DNA from 3 places in the Streptomyces sp. NPDC029526 genome. Region 1 is predicted to be linked to each of the others. Evidence: riboswitches for the same ligand, from Rfam matches in the RefSeq annotation. Region 1 holds a riboswitch; each other region holds the start of a gene.
What was found. A riboswitch is a leader RNA that binds a small molecule or an ion and turns the genes downstream of it on or off. The one in region 1 is predicted to bind thiamine pyrophosphate.

Region 2: it holds a riboswitch for thiamine pyrophosphate, as region 1 does, so the genes downstream of both, thiC (phosphomethylpyrimidine synthase ThiC) here and thiO (glycine oxidase ThiO) in region 1, are expected to answer to the same signal.
Region 3: it holds a riboswitch for thiamine pyrophosphate, as region 1 does, so the genes downstream of both, AB0F01_RS10760 (thiamine ABC transporter substrate-binding protein) here and thiO (glycine oxidase ThiO) in region 1, are expected to answer to the same signal.

The regions. Positions count from the first base shown of each region.
Region 1 covers NZ_JBEZWE010000001.1:323,068-329,624, forward strand. The annotation lists gene metF (methylenetetrahydrofolate reductase [NAD(P)H]) at 1-503, opposite strand, end outside; gene thiE (thiamine phosphate synthase) at 868-1,560, opposite strand; gene AB0F01_RS01455 (Rv2175c family DNA-binding protein) at 1,889-2,254, opposite strand; gene AB0F01_RS01460 (FAD-dependent oxidoreductase) at 2,636-3,877, opposite strand; TPP riboswitch at 4,019-4,130, shown strand; gene thiO (glycine oxidase ThiO) at 4,128-5,333, shown strand; gene thiS (sulfur carrier protein ThiS) at 5,330-5,542, shown strand; gene AB0F01_RS01475 (thiazole synthase) at 5,545-6,339, shown strand.
Region 2 covers NZ_JBEZWE010000004.1:161,354-167,910, forward strand. The annotation lists gene AB0F01_RS13595 (hypothetical protein) at 404-982, shown strand; gene thiC (phosphomethylpyrimidine synthase ThiC) at 1,181-3,001, opposite strand; TPP riboswitch at 2,994-3,183, opposite strand; gene AB0F01_RS13605 (YibE/F family protein) at 3,255-4,724, shown strand; gene AB0F01_RS13610 (SsgA family sporulation/cell division regulator) at 5,044-5,478, opposite strand; gene AB0F01_RS13615 (helix-turn-helix domain-containing protein) at 5,579-6,331, opposite strand.
Region 3 covers NZ_JBEZWE010000002.1:1,179,663-1,186,219, forward strand. The annotation lists gene pyrH (UMP kinase) at 1-332, shown strand, start outside; gene frr (ribosome recycling factor) at 460-1,017, shown strand; gene AB0F01_RS10750 (phosphatidate cytidylyltransferase) at 1,017-2,144, shown strand; gene rlmN (23S rRNA (adenine(2503)-C(2))-methyltransferase RlmN) at 2,362-3,468, shown strand; TPP riboswitch at 3,568-3,673, shown strand; gene AB0F01_RS10760 (thiamine ABC transporter substrate-binding protein) at 3,747-4,865, shown strand; gene AB0F01_RS10765 (iron ABC transporter permease) at 4,913-6,514, shown strand; gene AB0F01_RS10770 (ABC transporter ATP-binding protein) at 6,515-6,557, shown strand, end outside.

The DNA of each region.
Region 1 (6,557 bases):
GAGCGCGGGTGCATCTCCGGGAAGGCGGCGACGCCCACGCAGAAGTCGCCCGACTCCTTGATGAGCCGGACGAGTTCGGCGGCGTAGGTCAGGCCCTGCGGGTGCGGGATCCAGTCGCCCATCGGATCCCCGGGCGGGTCGCCGCGCACCGCGAGCATGTTGCGGATCCCGGCGTCGGCGTACTGGCCGATGATGTTGCGCAGCTCGGCGACGGAGTGGTCGACGGCGGTCAGGTGGGCGACGGGGGTGAGGGTGGTGTCGGCGACGATCTGCTCGGTCTCGTGCACGGTGCCCGCGCGGGTGGAGCCGCCGGCGCCGTAGGTCACGGACACGAAGTCGGGGGCGACGGCCTCGACGCGGCGCAGCGCGCTCCAGAGGTTCCGCTGGCCCTTGGGGGTTTTCGGCGCCGAGAACTCGAAGGAGTACGTGGTCTTGCCACCGGCGAGCATGTCACGCACGGTGCGTGCGCGGTCGGTCCTGGTGGATGCGGTTCCGAGGGCCATACCGGCAGGTTAGCCAGGGCCCGTCTCTCCCCCAACCGGATGGGGGAGATTTGCCGGAATTGCCGCCTTGCTGTCCGCCTTTTGGACACCCCTGAGACGAAACGGGGTCATTCCGCGCCCGGGACGGCACGCCGACCGGCGCCGTGCGCGCCGTGCGCGCCGCCTGCTTCGCACCCTTGCGCCCGCCTTGCCCGTCACGTCCGCTACATCCGTGGCATCCGCTGCATCCGGCGTGTCCGTCTCATCCGCCGTGTCCGTCTCATCCGCCGTGTCCGTCTCATCCGCCGTGTCCGTCTCATCGGCCGTGTGCGACCAGCGGTTCCCGCCGCCCCCGGTTGCGGCCGACGTCGACCCGGTGCGCCGCTCAGTCTCCGGCCGACGCCTGCCGGAGCCGCTTCGCGAACTCGGCCGCCGCCGCGCCCGGGTCGTCCGCCTCGGTGAGCGCGCGGACCACGACGACCCGGCGGGCCCCCGCGTCCAGGACCTCGTCGAGGTTGTCGAGGTCGATGCCGCCGATGGCGAACCAGGGGCGCTCCGCGCCGAGGCCGGCCGCGTAGCGGACCAGGTCGAGACCGGGGGCGTGGCGGCCCGGCTTGGTCGGGGTGGGCCAGCAGGGGCCGGTGCAGAAGTAGTCCACGCCCTGCTGGACGGCCGCCGCGGCGGCCTCGGACGGGGCGTGGGTGGAGCGGCCGATCAGGGTGTCCGGCCCGAGGATCGCGCGGGCGGCGGGCACCGGGAGGTCGCCCTGGCCGAGGTGGAGGACGTCGGCACCGGCGGCGTGGGCCACGTCGGCGCGGTCGTTCACCGCGAGCAGCTTGCCGTGCCGCGCGCACGCCTCGGCGAGGACGGCGAGGTGCTCCAGCTCCTCGGCCGCCTCCATCCCCTTGTCCCGCAGCTGCACGATGTCGACGCCACCCGCCAGGACGGCGTCCAGGAACTGCGGGAGGTCCCCCTGTCGCGTGCGGGCGTCGGTGCACAGGTACAGGCGGGCGTCGGCGAGACGCCTCCGGGCGGTGGCGGCGGCGGCCGGAGCGGAGTCGGCGGTGGCGTCGGGCATGTGGTGCTCCCCCCAGGGCCCGGGCGGCGGGCCTCGGTGTCTGCGGTATCAGCGGGTGTCGGGTGCGGCGGCGGTGCAGGGCGTGGCGGTGTGGTGGTGCGGCGGCGCCACCGTGGCGCCGCGCCCCGGCGCGTGCCGGCCCGGCCGCGCGGTGCCGCGGCCGTACGGGCCCGTCACCCGGCGCGTGGCGGGGGGCCGGTGCGGGGCAGAAGGCCGGTGCCGCAGGGGCCCGCCCGGCGCGGGGCCGGTGCCGGGTCCCGGCGGGCCGCTCCGGGCGGCTCGCCGGGCGCCGGCCGGGACGGCCCGGCCGGCGGACGGTGCGGGTGGGTCAGACGGCGAGCGCCTGGGCGCGGCGCTTCACCTCCGTGCCGCGGTTCTCGCTCAGCGCCTGCGCGGGCGTGCCCGGCAGGCTGGGGTCGGGGGTGAAGAGCCACTCCAGCATCTCTTCGACCGTGAAACCGTCGTCCCGCAGGAGCGTCAGGGTGCCGACGAGGCCCTTGACGACCTTGTCCCCGTCGATGAAGGCGGCGGGGACGTGCAGCGCGCGGTTCTCACCACGGCGGACGGCGATGAGCTGGCCCTCCTTGACCAGCTGCCGGACGCGCGTCACCTCGACGCCGAGCTTCTCGGCGATGTCGGGGAGGGTGAGCCAGGCGGGGACGAGAGCATCGATGTTTGCGTCAATCTCGGTCACGGTACAAGCGTGCCACCCGGCACCGACAGTCGGAAGCCGGGCCCGCCCACCTGGGCCGACGGGCGCGTCGCGCCCCGGCCCGCCCGCGCGCCCGCCCGGCGCGTGGAACCCCGCCGGGCACGGCCCCCGGCACGGGCACCGGCGCGCGCACCGGCAACCGGGCGCCGCCCCGCACGCCGCCCGGGCACCCCGCCCGCAGTACCCGCCCCACTGCCCCACCCGCAGCACGTGTCACACCGGCCGCACGTGCCACACCGGCCGCACCGGCTCCCGTCCAGCGGCCGTCCAACGTCCGTCACGTCACCGTCACACCCCGGCCGGACCGCCCCCGGCGCCCGCTCCCCCGCACCCGGATCCGCCCGCCCCCCGCGCGCCCTCCCGTCACCGCGTCGCCGACTTCAGCGGGCGCGCCGGGTCGGCCAGCAGGTCAGGGTCGACCGGGGTGCCCGCCTCGATCAGCCTGCGCCCCTGGGCGAGGTCGCGCGGGCGTCCCACCGCCAGCAGCGCGACCAGGCGCCCGTCCCGCAGCCAGCAGACGGTCCAGGCCGGGTCGGCGGGGTCGCCACGCCAGACGGTCCGGTCGGCGTCCGCGTGGTGTCCCGCATATTGGACGAAGCGTCCGAACTGCTCGGACCAGAAGTACGGCACCGGGTCGTAGACGGCGGGCTCCCCGCCGGTCGCCTCCCGGAGGATGTTCGCGGCCACCGTGCGCGGCCCCTGGAGGGCGTTGTCCCAGTGGTGCACCAGCAGGCGCCCGCCGTACCGCCCCGAGGGGAAGGACGCGCAGTCCCCGACGGCGTACACGGACGGCGCGGACGTCCGCAGGTGGCGGTCGGCGACGACCTCGCCGTGCTCTCCCAGTTCGACCCCCGTGCCGGTCAGCCAGCCGGTGGCCGGGCGGGCGCCGATGCCGACGACCACCGCGCCCGCGGGCAGCCGTGTGCCGTCGTCGAGCAGGACGGCCCCCGGCTCGGCGCCCCGCACCCGGGTGCGCGTCCGCAGCTCCACGCCGGCGTCGGCGTACCAGGCGGCCATCGGCGCGGCCACCTCGGCCGGAAGGGCGTCCGCGAGGGGCAGGCCGGCCGCCTCGACGACGGTGACCGCGCAGCCCGCCTCACGGGCGGCGGTGGCGAACTCGGCGCCGATCCAGCCCGCGCCGACCACCACCACGTCGTGCTTCTCGGCCAGCAGCGGCCGGAGCCGGGCGGCGTCGTCCAGGGTGCGCAGCAGATGGACGCCGGGCACGCCCTCGGTGCCGGGCAGCCGGACCGGTTCGGCCCCGGTGGCGACCACCAGGACGTCGTAGGGGACGGGCCCGGCCTCCGTGTCGAGCACCCGGTCGGCGGGGCGCAGGCCGAGGACCTCGCAGCCGAGCCGCAGTCCGATGTCCAGGTCCTCGAAGTCGACGTCGAAGGCGGAGTCCTCGGCCTTGCCGAGCAGCACCGCCTTGGACAACGGCGGCCGGTCGTACGGCTGGTGGGGTTCGGCGCCGATCAGGGTCACCGGGCCGGTGAAGCCCTGCTCGCGCAGGGCGACCGCGGTCTGCACCCCCGCCATGCCGGCGCCCGCCACCACCACCCGGCGCGCGTCGGACGGTGCGGATTCCTGCGTCTGCTCGCTCACCCGATCACCTTAGGCACCGGTCGGCGCGCGGGTCAGTCCGGTCGCGCCGTGAACCGCCGCACAGCGCGGACCGTGCGTCCGCCGGGCCCGCCGCACCGGCCCCCCTGCCGGTGTGCCGGCCCGGGGACTAGGGTGGCCGCCGTAAGCACTCGCGGGAGTCCGGACGCACCGGGCTGAGAGGGAGGCTGGCGGCCTCCGACCGTACGTACCTGATCCGGGTCATGCCGGCGAAGGGAGGGGCTGGACGCCCATGCCGCCCACACACACCCCGGGGACCGCACCGACCGCCTCGGGCACCCCACCGGCCTCCGACGTCCTCGTCGTCGGCGGCGGCATCATCGGCCTGGTGACTGCCTGGCGGGCCGCGCAGCGCGGGCTGACCACGACCGTGGTGGACCCCGAACCCGGCGGCGGCGCGGCCCGGGTGGCCGCCGGCATGCTGGCCGCCGTCACCGAACTCCACTACGGCGAGCAGACCCTGCTCGGGCTGAACCTCGCCTCGGCGGACCGCTACCCCGACTTCGCGGCCGAGCTCACCGAGGCCACCGGCCAGGACCTCGGCTACCGCAGGTGCGGCACCCTGGCGGTCGCCCTCGACGCCGACGACCGCGCGCACCTGCGGGAACTGCACGCCCTGCACGAGCGGTCGGGCCTGGACTCGCAGTGGCTGACCGGACGGGAGTGCCGGCGCCTGGAGCCGATGCTCGCACCCGGGGTGCGGGGCGGGCTGCGGGTGGACGGCGACCACGGCATCGACCCGCGGCTGCTGGCGGCGGCCCTGGTGACCGCGTGCGAGCGGGCCGGGGTGGTGCTGCACCGCGCGTGGGCGGAGCGGTTGACCGTGGTGCGGGACCGGGCGACGGGGGTGGTCACCGCCGACGGCACGGAGCTGACCGCCGGTCAGGTGGTGCTCGCGGCGGGCAGCCTCAGCGGCCGGCTCGCGGGGGTCCCGGAGGAGGTGCGGCCCCCCGTCCGGCCCGTCAAGGGCGAGGTGCTGCGGCTGACGGTGCCCGCGCGGCGCATGCCGTTCCTGAACCGGACGGTCCGCGCCGTGGTGCGCGGCAGCCACGTCTACCTGGTGCCGCGGGAGAGCGGTGAGCTGGTGATCGGGGCGACCAGCGAGGAGGTGGGCTGGGACACCACGGTCACCGCGGGCGGGGTGTACCAGTTGCTGCGCGACGCGCACGAACTGGTCCCCGGCATCACCGAGTTGCCGCTCACCGAGACACGGGCCGGGCTGCGCCCCGGCTCCCCCGACAACGCGCCGCTCCTCGGCCCGACCGGCCTGGCCGGCCTGCTGCTGGCCACCGGCCACCACCGCAACGGGGTGCTGCTCACGCCGATCACCGGCGACGTCCTCGCGCACGCCCTGACCACCGGTGAACTCCCCGAGGAAGCACGTCCGTTCACCCCCCGGCGGTTCGCCGCCGGCGCACTCCTGGAGCAGTCCGCATGAACCCTCCGCTCACCATCTCGGTCAACGGCGACCCCCTCGCGGTCGAGCCCGGTACGGTGCTCGACCACGTCGTGCGGTCGCTCACCGCGGCGCCCTCCGGGGTGGCCGCCGCCGTCAACGAGACCGTCGTCCCGCGCGCGCAGTGGCCGTCCACCCCCCTCGCGGAGGGGGACCGGGTGGAGGTCCTCACCGCGGTGCAGGGAGGCTGAGCATGGCCGACGACCCGTTCGTCCTGGGGGACCTCACCCTCACCTCCCGGCTGATCATGGGCACCGGAGGGGCTCCCAGCCTCGACGTGCTGGAGCGGGCCCTGACGGCCTCCGGCACCGAGCTGACGACCGTGGCGATGCGCCGGGTGGACCCCTCGGTGCACGGCTCGGTGCTGTCCGTCCTGGAGCGCCTCGGCATCCGGGTGCTGCCGAACACGGCCGGCTGCTTCACCGCGGGCGAGGCCGTGCTGACGGCGCGGCTCGCGCGGGAGGCGCTGGGCACCGACCTGGTCAAGCTGGAGGTCATCGCCGACGAGCGGACCCTGCTGCCGGACCCGGTCGAGCTGCTGGACGCGGCGGAGATCCTGGTCGACGACGGTTTCACGGTGCTGCCGTACACCAACGACGACCCCGTGCTGGCGCGGAAGCTGGAGGACGTCGGCTGTGCGGCGGTCATGCCGCTCGGCTCCCCCATCGGCTCCGGTCTGGGCATCCGCAACCCGCACAACTTCCAGCTCATCGTGGAGCAGGCGGGCGTGCCGGTGATCCTGGACGCGGGGGCGGGGACGGCCTCCGACGCGGCGCTGGCGATGGAGCTGGGGTGCGCGGGGGTGATGCTGGCCTCGGCCGTGACCCGCGCGCAGGAGCCGGTGCGGATGGCCGCCGCGATGCGGTACGCGGTCGACGCGGGGCGGCTGGCCCGGCTGGCGGGGCGCATCCCGCGGCGTCACTTCGCGGAGGCGTCCTCGCCCACGGAGGGCCGGGCCGCCCTGGACCCGGAGCGGCCCGCGTTCTGACCGGCGCGTTCCGACCGGCGCGTCCGGCACCGCCCCGCCCCGACGCGCCGCCGCCGTCACCGGCCCGCCCCGACGCACCGTCGCCGCCGCCGTCACCGGCCCGCCCCGACGCACCGTCGCCGCTGCCGTCACCGTCGTCGTATCCGTCGCATCCGCAGCCACAGCCGCAGCCGCATCCGCAGCCGGACGGGCGCCGTCCGGCCGGCCGGGTCCCGCCC
Region 2 (6,557 bases), on a different contig from region 1:
CCGGCCGGCCCGGGCGCAGCGGATCCTCCGCCCGTGGGGCGGCGCCACCTCCGGACGTACGGACTCGCGTCCTCGGACCGGGCGCCGGGACCCGATGAGCACCTGCGCACCTCGCCCGGGGCGAAGGCACCCATGCGTCGCCCGGCGGTCCTCACCGCGAAGTGGTCGTCCCGGCAGCACCTCCCGCGCACACCCCTGGTAACTTCCCGCTCACGCACACGGCACCGCTCTCTCATCCACATCCGTCCGGGGGGACCCACTCATGCGACCGCGCACGAGAGGACCGGGAAGAGCCGCCGCGGCGGCGGTCATCGGTCTGTGCCTCACCTCGGGGTGCGCCCCGGCACAGGAGACGCAAGCCGCGCCCGAGGCATCGTCCTCGGCGTCTGCGGCCCGGCCCCCCGTGCAGCCCTTGACAACCGCCCGGCTCAAGGCGCTCGCCTTCCAACCCGGTGAAGTGCCCGAGGTCCACGAGCCCTTGACGGTGCAGGAACCCGAGCCCGAGGACAGCGGACGTTCGTTTCCTCCCCCGTCCGATCCTGCCTGCCGACCGCTGCCCGACGTCCGGAACGGCAAGGGGTCGGCCGCCCACGTCTTCCAGCACTTCAACTGGAAGAAGAACCTCATGGGCGGCAGCTCCACACTGGCTTCCTACGCGGAGGGCGAGGCCGCACGTATCTTCGCCGAACTCGAGCGGGCACTCGCCACCTGCCGTTCGTACGAGGGAGAAGGCTGGGTCGGGCCGTACACGGTGCGGGTGAGGACGGAGACCGCCCCGCGGGTCGGTGACGAAGCCGTGGCCTACCGGGAGACAGACCCCTCCGGGCCGGAAGGCGACCGCCACAACCAGCAGTACGTCGTGGTCCGCACGGGGAACACCATCGCCACGTTCAGCGAGCTCAGCACAGGCGAGGACCTCTCGTTCCCCACCGAGCTGATCAGCCGCCAGGTCGAACGCCTGCGGAACGCCCAGCGACCTTGACCACGGCTCGCCGACAGGGGCACCCCCGGTCGGCGGCCACTGCCTGCCCGTCGGTCCGGTCCGAGTTCCGAGGGCGGCCCCGGTCACCCCGCACGTCCCCCGCTGTCCACGGCCCACTCACCGCCGTGACTGGCGAGAAGAGCGGCGCACGGCGCCGACTGCCCCGCAGAACAGCCGGCGCCGTGCCGTGCACGCGCGTCAGTCAGCGATCGGCAGGTACACCCGGTTACCGCTCGCCGCGAACTCCTTCGACTTCTGCAGCATGCCCTCGGCGACCTCTTCGGCGGAGGCACCGTCGGCCGCCGTGCCTCCGAACCGCTCGGTGATGTCGTGGCTGATCTTCATCGAGCAGAACTTCGGCCCGCACATCGAGCAGAAGTGAGCCGTCTTGGCCGGCTCCGCCGGGAGGGTCTCGTCGTGGAACTCCCGCGCCGTGTCCGGGTCGAGGGCCAGGTTGAACTGGTCCTCCCACCGGAACTCGAAGCGGGCGTCGGACAGGGCGTCGTCCCACTCCTGCGCTCCCGGGTGTCCCTTGGCCAGGTCAGCGGCATGCGCGGCGATCTTGTACGTGATCACGCCGGTCTTGACGTCGTCGCGGTTGGGCAGACCCAGGTGTTCCTTCGGGGTGACGTAGCAGAGCATCGCCGTGCCCCACCAGGCGATCATGGCGGCGCCGATGCCGGAGGTGATGTGGTCGTAGGCCGGCGCGACGTCCGTCGTCAGCGGGCCGAGCGTATAGAACGGAGCTTCATCGCAGATCTCCTGTTGAAGGTCGATGTTCTCCTTGATCTTGTGCATCGGGACGTGGCCCGGGCCCTCGATCATGGTCTGTACGTCGAAACGCTTGGCGATCCGGTTGAGTTCCCCGAGCGTGCGCAACTCCGCGAACTGGGCCTCGTCGTTGGCGTCGGCGATCGAGCCGGGCCGGAGGCCGTCCCCCAGCGAGTACGTGACGTCGTAGGCCGCGAGGATCTCGCAGAGCTCCTCGAAGTTCTCGTAGAGGAACGACTCCTTGTGGTGCGCCAGGCACCACGCGGCCATGATCGAACCGCCCCGCGAGACGATGCCGGTCTTGCGGCGGGCGGTGAGCGGCACATACGCCAGGCGCACGCCCGCGTGGACCGTCATGTAGTCCACGCCCTGTTCGGCCTGCTCGATGACCGTGTCCTTGTAGATGTCCCAGGTCAGCTCCTCGGCCCGGCCGTCCACCTTCTCCAGGGCCTGGTAGAGCGGGACGGTCCCGATCGGCACGGGTGAGTTGCGCAGCACCCACTCCCGCGTGGTGTGGATGTTGCGGCCGGTGGACAGGTCCATCACCGTGTCCGCGCCCCAGCGCGTCGCCCAGGTCATCTTCTCCACCTCCTCCTCGATGGAGGAGGTGACTGCCGAGTTGCCGATGTTGGCGTTCACCTTGACCAGGAACCGCTTGCCGATGATCATCGGCTCGGTCTCCGGGTGGTTGACGTTGGCCGGCAGCACGGCGCGCCCCGCCGCGATCTCCTCGCGCACCACCTCGGGGGTGACGTTCTCCCTGATGGCGACGTACTCCATCTCCGGTGTGATCTCGCCGCGTCGCGCGTAGGCGAGCTGCGTGACCGGCCGACCCGGGCGTCCCCTGCGTGGCTGACGCGGCCTGCCGGGGAAGACCGCGTCGAGGTTGCGCAGGCCGCCCCGGGGTGAGGTGTGCCTGATTCCGTCGTCCTCGGGGCGCACCGGCCGTCCCGCGTACTCCTCGGTGTCGCCCCGGGCGACGATCCAGTGCTCCCGCAGAGGCGCCAGCCCCCTGCGCACGTCCGTGTCGACGTGCGGATCGGTGTACGGGCCCGAGGTGTCGTACAGGGTGACCGACTGCCCGTTGGTGAGATGCACCTGTCGGACCGGCACCCGCAGATCCGGGCGGGTGCCTTCGACGTACGCCTTGTGCCAGCCGATGGACGGTGGGGTCTCCCCGTTCTCGCTCACCGACGCATCCGTCGGGTTCTGCGTGGAGACAGGCGTGCGTGCGTCCTTGTTGGTCATGAGACCTACTCCCTACGCCGGCATTACCCGGTAACAGGTTCGGCGGTCGACGCAGCGGCTTCCGTCGGTCGGCGTTTCGTGTGCAACATCACTCGGACTCGGTGATGTTTCATGTGAAACGTCGCTGGAACGGAGGTCAGCGCCCTCTCAGCCCGGTGCTCCGAGCTCCCGCGTGTACAAAGTTGCCCCCACGCTAGCCTCCGTTCTGGCGCGGTGACCAGAGGGCCCTCCCCGTTCTTGCGATGATCGGGCGGTGACCTCGACGCACCATCCTCCGTACCCCCCGCCCGAACCACCCCACGGATCCGGCGCCGGAAACGGCGGTGTCCCCGGCCAAGGACCCGGAACCGGCACCGAGCCGGGCCACGGGCATGCGGGGCCGGGCGGTGGCCACGCCCACAGCCACAGCCACGGTCCGGCGGCTCCCGTCTCGCGACACCTGCGCAAGGTCATCGCGGCGATCCTGATCCCGTTCGCCGTGGCCGTGCTGGCCGGCCTGGTGGTGCTGTGGCCGGGCGGTACCCCCGGGCACGAACGCACCGGTGTCGGCTTCGACCGGCAGACCCAGCAGGCGACGGTCACCGACGTGGTCGAGGTGAGCTGCAGGTCGGTCAACGCCTCCGGGGGCGTGCCGACCGGCGACACGTCCACGGCGGAGGGCTCGTCGGCCCAGCAACAGGCGGACGGCACCTGCAAGAAGGCCACGATCCGCGTGGACTCCGGCAAGGACAAGGGCCGTACGTTCACCGAGATCGTGCAGCCCGACCAGTCCCGCCAGCTGAGCCGCGATCAGGAAGTCGTCGTCGCCTACGAGCCGTCCGCGCCGAAGGACCTGCAGTATTCGGTCACCGACGTGAACCGGCGCTTCCCCCTGGCGCTGCTGGCCGGCGTCTTCGCGCTCGCGGTCGTGGCCGTGGGACGGCTGCGCGGGGTCATGGCGCTGGTCGCCCTGGCCATGAGCTTCGTGGTGCTCAACTTCTTCATCCTGCCCGCGATCCTGCAGGGGTCGAACCCCCTGGCGGTCGCCGTGGTCGGGGCGAGCGCCATCATGCTGATCGCGCTGTACCTCTGTCACGGACTGTCCGCCCGCACGTCGGTCGCCGTCCTGGGCACCCTGATCTCCCTGCTGCTGATCGGCATCCTCGGCTCGGTGTTCATCGGCTGGGCGGCGCTGACCGGGAACACGGACGACAACACCGGTCTGATCCACGGGCTGTATCCGGGGATCGACATGAGCGGTCTGCTGCTGGCCGGAGTGATCATCGGCTCGCTGGGTGTGCTGGACGACGTCACCGTCACGCAGACGTCCGCGGTGTGGGAACTGCACGAGGCCAATCCGCTGATGAGCCGGCGTGCGCTGTACCGCGCGGGGATCAGGATCGGCCGTGACCACATCGCCTCGGTGGTCAACACGCTCGTTCTCGCCTACGCGGGTGCCGCCCTGCCGCTGCTGCTGCTGTTCTCCATCGCGCAGAGCGGCGTCGGAACGGTGGCCAACAGCGAACTGGTGGCGGAGGAGATCGTGCGGACCCTCATCGGGTCGATCGGACTGGTCGCCTCCGTGCCGGTGACCACGGCGCTGGCCGCCCTGGTCGTCTCGGCGGACCGTCCGACGGACGGCAGTCGGCCGAAGGCAGCCGCGAAGGCCGGGGGCGGCGGGACGGTCCCGCAAGCCCGGCCGGCCTCCCCGCGCGGAGGGCGGGGGAGGCGGCGCAAGCGCTGAGCCTCGGCGGCCCCGGCCGGACGGCCCGGTCTTCCGTCGCGGAACGCCCCGCGTCGAGGTGTTGCGCCGGCCGACGGGCCTCCCCCAGGGCCGGCGAACCCCGGCGCCCCACCGGCTGCCCGGCACTGCGGCACCCGTGGTGCCCCGCTGTGACCCTCGCGTTCCACCGCGGGGGAAGCGGTCGTCCACCGCGGTGACGCGGGCTGACCGCCGGAGGTGGCCACCAGGAGGTGGCCGCCGGAAGCTGACGGAGCGTTTCTGCGCATCGTGGGTGGAACGCTCAGGAGCGTTCCACCCACCCGGGCGGCCCGCGCGGGCGTCAGCCGGCGCTCTGTTCCGCCAGGATCCGGTCCAGTGCGTCGTCCAGGTGGGCGTCGAAGTCCGCGAGCGCGCCTTCCTGGCCCAGCGGGACCAGCTTGTCCGTGCGGTCGAGGAACGCCACCAGCGGAGCCGTCGAGGAGCGGAACAGCGCCTGGTCGCTGCCGACCTGGAGCCGGATCATCACCTCGCCCAGGGCGTCCGGTTCCACGGGAGAGACCCGTACGTCGCCCTCACCGCACGGGCGCCCCACACCGTCGACCAGGAGCTCCCGCCCGAACGCCCAGGTCACCGGCGCATCACCCGGAAGATGGAACGTCAGCCGCACGGCATAGGGATCACAGGTGTCGTAGCGGAGTTCCACCGGGATGCGGAAGGACAGCTCCTCCGACACGAGAAAGCTCATCATGACCTCTGCCTGCACGGATTCGCGCATCGCCTACCCCGTCATTTGCCGTCGACTGGCCGGGAATGGACCACCTGACACCTGATGGAATCTTGCTGAAAGTACACAGCAGATCACAAGGAGTAAGTTTTCAGATACTGATAGAGAGTGCGAGCGACCCGACGAGACGCGCCCCCTCTGTCTGCAGACGCTGCGCCGCGGGGACCAGGCGGTCGGCCTGGTGTGCGGGCAGCGAAATGGCGATCGCCGCGGCCGTACTGCCGACCGTGACCGGGATCGCCGCACAGACCGTCCCCACGGCGTACTCCTGGCGCTCCGTCACCACATCCGTCCGGCGGGAACGTTCGAGGCGCCGGAGCAGACTGTGCCCGTCGCGCACCGTGTACGGCGTGACGGGCCGGACCGGGTGGCGGGCGAGGTGGTCACGGCGGTCCTCCTCGCCCAGTTGGGAGAGCAGGCACTGCCCGATGGCGTGGGCGTGACCGGTCTCACGGAACGCGGCCCACTCCTCGACGGCGGGGTTGCCGGGGGTGTCCGAGACGCACAGGACGTCGATCTCGCCCTCGCGGTACACCGCGTAGTACACGGGCGTGCCGAGAGCGTCCCTCCAGTGGGCGAGGGTCTCGAGGAACGTGGTGCGACGTTTCTGCCGCGCTCCGCTGCTGCTCAGCCGCTCGGCGGCCTCTCCGAGGAAGAACAGTCCCTTGTCCCGGCGCAGATAACCCTCGTGGACCAGGGTCCGCAGCAGGTGGTACGTCGTGGGAAGGGCGAGACCGGTCTCCCGGGCCAGCTGCTTGGCCGGAGCCCCGTACATGTGTCCCGCCACGCACTCCAGCAGCCGCAGCGCACGCTGTACCGAGCCGATGAGTGTCGCGGTCGGCAGGGCCGCGGCGGACTCCGGTGCGCCGGGCTGCGAGGGGACGGAGGCCACGTGGGCAGGGGCGGTGTCGGCCGGGGCCAAGGATCACTCCCGAGGGCGAGGGGCGGCCCGTGCGGGGAACACGGGTGGGCGTGCGGGCCGCTCGCGGGGATGCGCCGTCCCCACGCCGCGTGTCGGACTCTAACCGTCCGTCACCGTCCATGGGCCGGTCCACCGGCGAAGTTCCCTC
Region 3 (6,557 bases), on a different contig from region 1:
TGGGCATGCCGTACTTCTCCACCGACACCACCGCCGCCCAGCGTGCCCTGGAGATCGACGCCGAGGCGCTGCTCATGGGCAAGAACGGTGTGGACGGGGTCTACGACTCCGACCCGAAGACCAACCCCGACGCGGTGAAGTTCGACCACCTCGGCTACGGCGAGGTCATCACGCGCGACCTGAAGGTCGCCGACGCCACGGCCGTGACGCTGTGCCGGGACAACAAGCTCCCGATCGTCGTCTTCGAACTCCTGAAGGAGGGCAATATCGCCCGCGCCGTCAAGGGTGAGAAGATCGGCACGCTGGTCGGTGACCCGGTCAGCCAGGGCTGATCAGCCCGGCCGGGGGTGGACAACGCCCCGCCGGTCGGGAACCGTGCAGAAGGAAGACACGACGCAGCCGGCCGCCGCCACGACAGGCACCGCAGCCGGGCCTACTCAAGACACGCAGGAGCAAGTGGTGATCGAAGAGACCCTCCTCGAGGCCGAGGAGAAGATGGAGAAGGCCGTCGTGGTCGCCAAGGAGGACTTCGCCGCGATCCGCACCGGCCGTGCGCACCCGGCGATGTTCAACAAGATCGTGGCCGACTACTACGGCGCGCTGACCCCGATCAACCAGCTGGCCTCGTTCTCGGTGCCCGAGCCGCGCATGGCCGTGGTGACGCCGTTCGACAAGACCGCGCTGCGCAACATCGAGCAGGCGATCCGCGACTCCGACCTGGGCGTCAACCCGAGCAACGACGGCAGCATCATCCGGGTGGTGTTCCCGGAGCTCACCGAGGAGCGCCGCCGTGAGTTCATCAAGGTCGCCAAGGCCAAGGGCGAGGACGCCAAGGTCTCCATCCGCGCCGTGCGCCGCAAGGCCAAGGACGCCATCGACAAGATGATCAAGGACGGCGAGGTCGGCGAGGACGAGGGCCGCCGTGCCGAGAAGGAGCTCGACGACACCACCGCGAAGTACGTCGCCCAGGTGGACGAGCTCCTGAAGCACAAGGAAGCGGAACTCCTCGAAGTCTGATGAACGACTCTTCCTGGGGGGCGTCGCCGCAGGCCGGGTACTGGGGGCCCTCCGACCAGGGGCCCGTCCAGGGGGCCGTCCCGGCGGGTCCCGCGTACGATGCGCATCCCGCGCAGCAGACTCGCCCCATGCCCATCGTGCCCGACCTGCCCGAACCCGGTGGAGACCAGGACCCGGACCAGGGGGCCGCTCGGCTGAGCGGTCCTTTGTTCCGGGACGAGACACCACAGGCGCGGCCCCACCCGGGGGAGGTGCCGCAGAATCCGGAGCCCATGCCCGACGCCCCGCAGCCGGCACCCGTCCCGCAGAAGAAGAGCGCGGGTCGTGACCTCGGTGCCGCGATAGGGGTCGGTGTCGGACTCGGCGCGGTGATCGTCGCGTCCCTGTTCGTCGTCAAGGCGGTCTTCGTCGGCGTGATCGCCGTCGCGGTCGTGGTGGGCGTCTGGGAGCTGACCAAGCGGCTCCAGGAGCGCAAGGACATCCGGGCGCCCTTCGTCCCCCTCGCGATCGGCGGCGCCGCGATGGTCGTCGCCGGGTACGCGCGGGGCGCCGAGGGAGCCTGGGCCGCCATGGCGCTCACCGCGCTCGCGGTCCTGGTCTGGCGGATGACCGAACCGCCCGAGGGCTACCTCAAGGACGTCACGGCCGGCGTGTTCACCGCCTTCTACGTGCCGTTCCTGGCGACCTTCGTGGCGCTCATGCTGACCGCGGACGACGGCTCCTGGCGGGTGCTGACGTTCCTGGTGCTCACCGTCGTCAGCGACACCGGCGCCTACGCCGTCGGCTGGCGCTTCGGCACCCACAAGCTGGCCCCGCGCATCAGCCCCGGCAAGACCCGCGAGGGCCTGCTGGGCGCCATCGGCTTCGCCATGGTGGCGGGCGCGCTGTGCATGCAGTTCCTGATCGACGACGGCTCCTGGTGGCAGGGCCTGCTCCTCGGCCTCGCGGTCGCGGTCAGCGCCACGCTCGGCGACCTGGGCGAGTCCATGATCAAGCGCGACCTCGGCATCAAGGACATGGGCACCCTCCTCCCGGGCCACGGCGGCATCATGGACCGCCTGGACTCCCTCCTCCCGACCGCCCCGGTGGTCTGGCTGCTCCTAGTCCTCTTCGTCGGCTCGGCCTGACGGCCCGCCTGCGCGTCACGGCCCCCGCCCCCGCCACTCCGGGGCGGGGGCCGCGTCGTTGCCGGGCGGTTCGAGCGGGCGCCCGGGCGCCGGCCCTGTCGCCGGGCGGGAACTCCGTCCCGCGCCGCTCCCGGGCGACCGGCGACGACCACCCCCGACAGGTGTGGCAGCCGACACCCGCGGGCCACCCCTCTGGATCTGCGACACTGGTACAGCCATGCCTAAGCCCGGAGAACTCACCTTCACAGCGCCGCGCGGAGCCAAGAAGCCGCCGCGGCACCTTGCCGACCTCACGCCCGCCGAGCGCAAGGAGGCGGTCGTCGCGGCCGGTGAGAAGGCGTTCCGGGCCAAGCAGCTGTCGCAGCACTACTTCGCGCGGTACGCGCACGACCCCGAGCAGTGGACGGACATCCCGGCCGGGTCGCGGGGGCGGTTGCGGGAGGCGCTGCTGCCGGAGCTGATGACCGTGGTGCGGCACCTGTCGACCGACGCGGGGGCCACCCGTAAGACGCTGTGGAAGCTGTTCGACGGCACGCTCGTCGAGTCGGTGCTGATGCGGTACCCGGACCGGGTGACCATGTGCATCAGCTCGCAGGCGGGCTGCGGCATGAACTGCCCGTTCTGCGCGACGGGACAGGCCGGGCTGGACCGGAACCTGTCCACGGCGGAGATCGTGCATCAGATCGTGGACGGCATGCGGGCGCTGCGGGACGGCGAGGTGCCGGGCGGGCCGGCGCGGCTGTCGAACATCGTGTTCATGGGCATGGGTGAGCCGCTGGCGAACTACAACCGGGTGGTCGGCGCGATCCGTCGGCTGACCGATCCCGAGCCGGACGGTGTGGGGCTGTCGCAGCGCGGGATCACCGTGTCGACCGTCGGGCTGGTCCCGGCGATCCACCGGTTCACCGACGAGGGCTTCAAGTGCCGGCTCGCGATCTCCCTGCACGCTCCCGACGACGAGCTGCGCGACACCCTGGTGCCCGTCAACACGCGGTGGAAGGTGCGCGAGGTGCTGGACGCCGGGTTCGAGTACGCGGCCCGGTCCGGGCGGCGGCTGTCCATCGAGTACGCGCTGATCCGGGACATCAACGACCAGGCGTGGCGGGGCGACCGGCTCGGCCGGATGCTCAAGGGGCGGCCTGTGCACGTCAACCTGATCCCGCTGAACCCGACGCCCGGTTCGAAGTGGACCGCCTCGCGGCCGGAGGACGAGAAGGCGTTCGTCGAGGCCATCGCCGCGCACGGGGTGCCGGTGACCATCCGGGACACCCGTGGTCAGGAGATCGACGGGGCCTGTGGCCAGCTCGCCGCGAGCGAGAGGTAGCCTGGCCCGCAGGACAGTAGGACACGTGCGGGGACCGTCAGGGCACCCGCATGGATCGCCGTGGCCGGGCACCCGGCCCGTCACGGCAGTCACATCTTCATATTCCGACAGGGGAGCGCCACAGCGCTGAGAGTGCGGCACCGGCCGCAGACCCTCCGAACCTCGCCCAGGTCATTCTGGGTAGGGAGATCGGTCACCACTCGAGCTGTTGCGCCCTGCCCGGGACCCTCACCGGTCCCGGGCAGGGCCGCGTCTCTTCCTGGTCGCCTCCAGGAGGAATGTCAGTGAGCATCACCCACAAGGTCACACAGCGGGCCACCGTCCTGGCCCTCGGGCTCGGGCTGGTCACGCTGTCCGCCTGCTCGTCCGGCGGCAACGGCGGCGACGGCGACGGCGGGACGTCCGGGTCCGGCGGGTCGAAGACCGTGACCCTCGTCAGCCACAACTCGTGGGCCGCGTCCAAGGACGTGATCGCCGCCTTCGAGAAGGAGTCCGGGTACAAGGTCAAGGTCCTCAAGGACGGCGACGCCGGCTCCGCCGTCAACAAGGCCATCCTCACCAAGGACAACCCGCAGGGCGACGTCTTCTTCGGCGTCGACAACACCCTGCTCTCCCGGGCCCTCGACAACGACGTGTTCCAGCCGTACGAGGCCAAGGACGCCGACCTCGTCCTGCCGGAGTTCCGCGTCGACGAGGGCCGGCACCGGGTCACGCCGATCGACACCGGTGACGTCTGCGTCAACTACGACAAGGCATGGTTCGAGAAGGAGGGCATCGACCCGCCGCGGACCCTCGACGACCTCGTCGAGCCGGAGTACAAGGACCTCCTCGTCGTGGAGAACGCCTCCACCTCCTCGCCCGGCCTGGGCTTCCTGCTGGGCACCGCCGCGAAGTACGGCGACGACGGGTGGGAGGGGTACTGGAAGAAGCTCAAGGCCAACGGCGTCAAGGTGGTCGACGGCTGGGAGCAGGCCTACAACGAGGAGTTCTCGGGCTCCGCAGGCGGCAAGGAGGCCAAGGCGGACCGTCCGCTCGTGGTGTCCTACGCCTCCTCGCCGCCCGCCGAGGTCATCTACGCGGACCCGAAGCCGGACACCGCCCCCACCGGCGTCGCCGAGGGCACCTGCTTCCGCCAGGTCGAGTACGCGGGGCTGCTGAGCAACGCCGAGAACCCCGAGGGCGGCAAGGCACTGCTCGACTTCCTGATCAGCAAGCAGTTCCAGGAGGACATGCCGCTCAACATGTTCGTCCACCCGGTGCGCGAGGACGCCGAGGTGCCCGAGGAGTTCGCGCAGTTCGGTCCGCGGGCGGAGAACCCGCAGACCATGGACCCGGCGAAGATCGCCGAGAACCGTGACCAGTGGGTCAAGTCGTGGACCTCGCTCGTCCTGAAGTGAAGCGACCCGCGGCGAGGCGGCGCGGAAGTGCGGCGCGGCTCGGCCTGATGGCCCTGCCCGTCGCCTTCTTCGCCGTCTTCTTCGCCTACCCCGTCGCCGCGATCGTCGCGCGCGGACTGAACATCGACGGGGTGTGGCAGTTCGGCCGGATCGGCGAGGTCCTGGCGCGGTCCGACGTGCGCCAGGTGCTGTGGTTCACCACCTGGCAGGCCCTCGCCTCCACCGCCCTCACCCTGCTGATCGCCCTGCCGGGCGCCTACGTCTTCGCCCGCTTCGACTTCCCCGGCAAGCAGGTGCTGCGGGCGGTGGTCACCGTCCCGTTCGTGCTCCCCACGGTCGTCGTCGGCTCCGCCTTCCTGGCGGTCGTCGGACGCGGCGGGCTGACGGACGACCTGTGGGGGGTGCGCCTGGACACCACCGTCTGGGCGATCCTGCTCGCCCACGTCTTCTTCAACTACGCCGTCGTCGTACGGACGGTGGGAGGTCTGTGGGCCCAGCTGGACCCGCGGCAGGAGGAAGCCGCGCGGATGCTCGGCGCCTCCCGGTTCGCGGCCTGGCGGACCGTCACCCTGCCCGCGCTCGCGCCGGCCGTGTCCGCCGCCGCGCTGATGGTCTTCCTGTTCACCTTCACCTCCTTCGGCGTGGTCCAGATCCTCGGCGGACCCGCCTTCTCGACCCTCGAGGTGGAGATCTATCGCCAGACCGCCGAGATCTTCGACCTCTCCACGGCCGCCGTGCTGACGATGATCCAGTTCGCCGCCGTCGGCGCGATCCTCGCCCTGCACGCCTGGACCGTGCGGCGGAGGGAGGCCGCGCTGCGCCTGGTCGACGCGGCGACGACCGCGCGCAGGCCGCGCGGCGCCGGACAGTGGGCGCTGCTCGGCTCGGTCGTCGCCACGGCGGCCGTACTGCTGGTGCTGCCGCTCGCGGTGCTCGTCGAACGCTCCCTGGGCGCGGCCGGTCTCGGCTACTACCGGGCGCTGACCCGCGACGACGGGGGAGTGTTCCTGGTCGCCCCCGTCGAGGCGGTGGGCAACTCGCTGCGCTACGCCCTCGCCGCCACGGTGATCGCCGTGGTGATCGGGGGTCTCGCCGCCGTGGCGCTGACCCGGCGGGACGCCGGCCGCTGGGTGCGCGGGTTCGACGCGCTGCTGATGCTGCCGCTCGGGGTGTCGGCGGTGACCGTCGGCTTCGGGTTCCTGATCGCGCTGGACGAACCGCCGTTGGACCTCAGGGCGTCCTGGATCCTGGTGCCGCTCGCGCAGGCGCTGGTCGGTGTCCCCTTCGTCGTCCGGACCATGCTGCCGGTGCTGCGGGCCGTGGACTCCCGGCTGCGGGAGGCGGCGGCGGTGCTCGGGGCGTCGCCGTGGCGGGCCTGGCGGGAAGTGGACCTGCCGATGGTGCGGCGGGCGCTGCTGATCGCGGCCGGGTTCGCGTTCGCCGTGTCGCTGGGCGAGTTCGGCGCCACGGTGTTCATCGCGAGGCCGGACAACCCGACCCTGCCGGTCGCGGTGGCCCGGCTGCTCGGGCGGCCCGGGGACCTCAACTACGGCCAGGCGATGGCCCTGTCGACGATTCTGATGATCGTGTGCGCGGTGGCGCTGCTCCTGCTGGAGCGCCTGCGGACCGACCGGACCGGGGAGTTCTAGATGCTGCTGAGCCTCGCAGGCGCGACCGTCCGCTTCGGCGGCC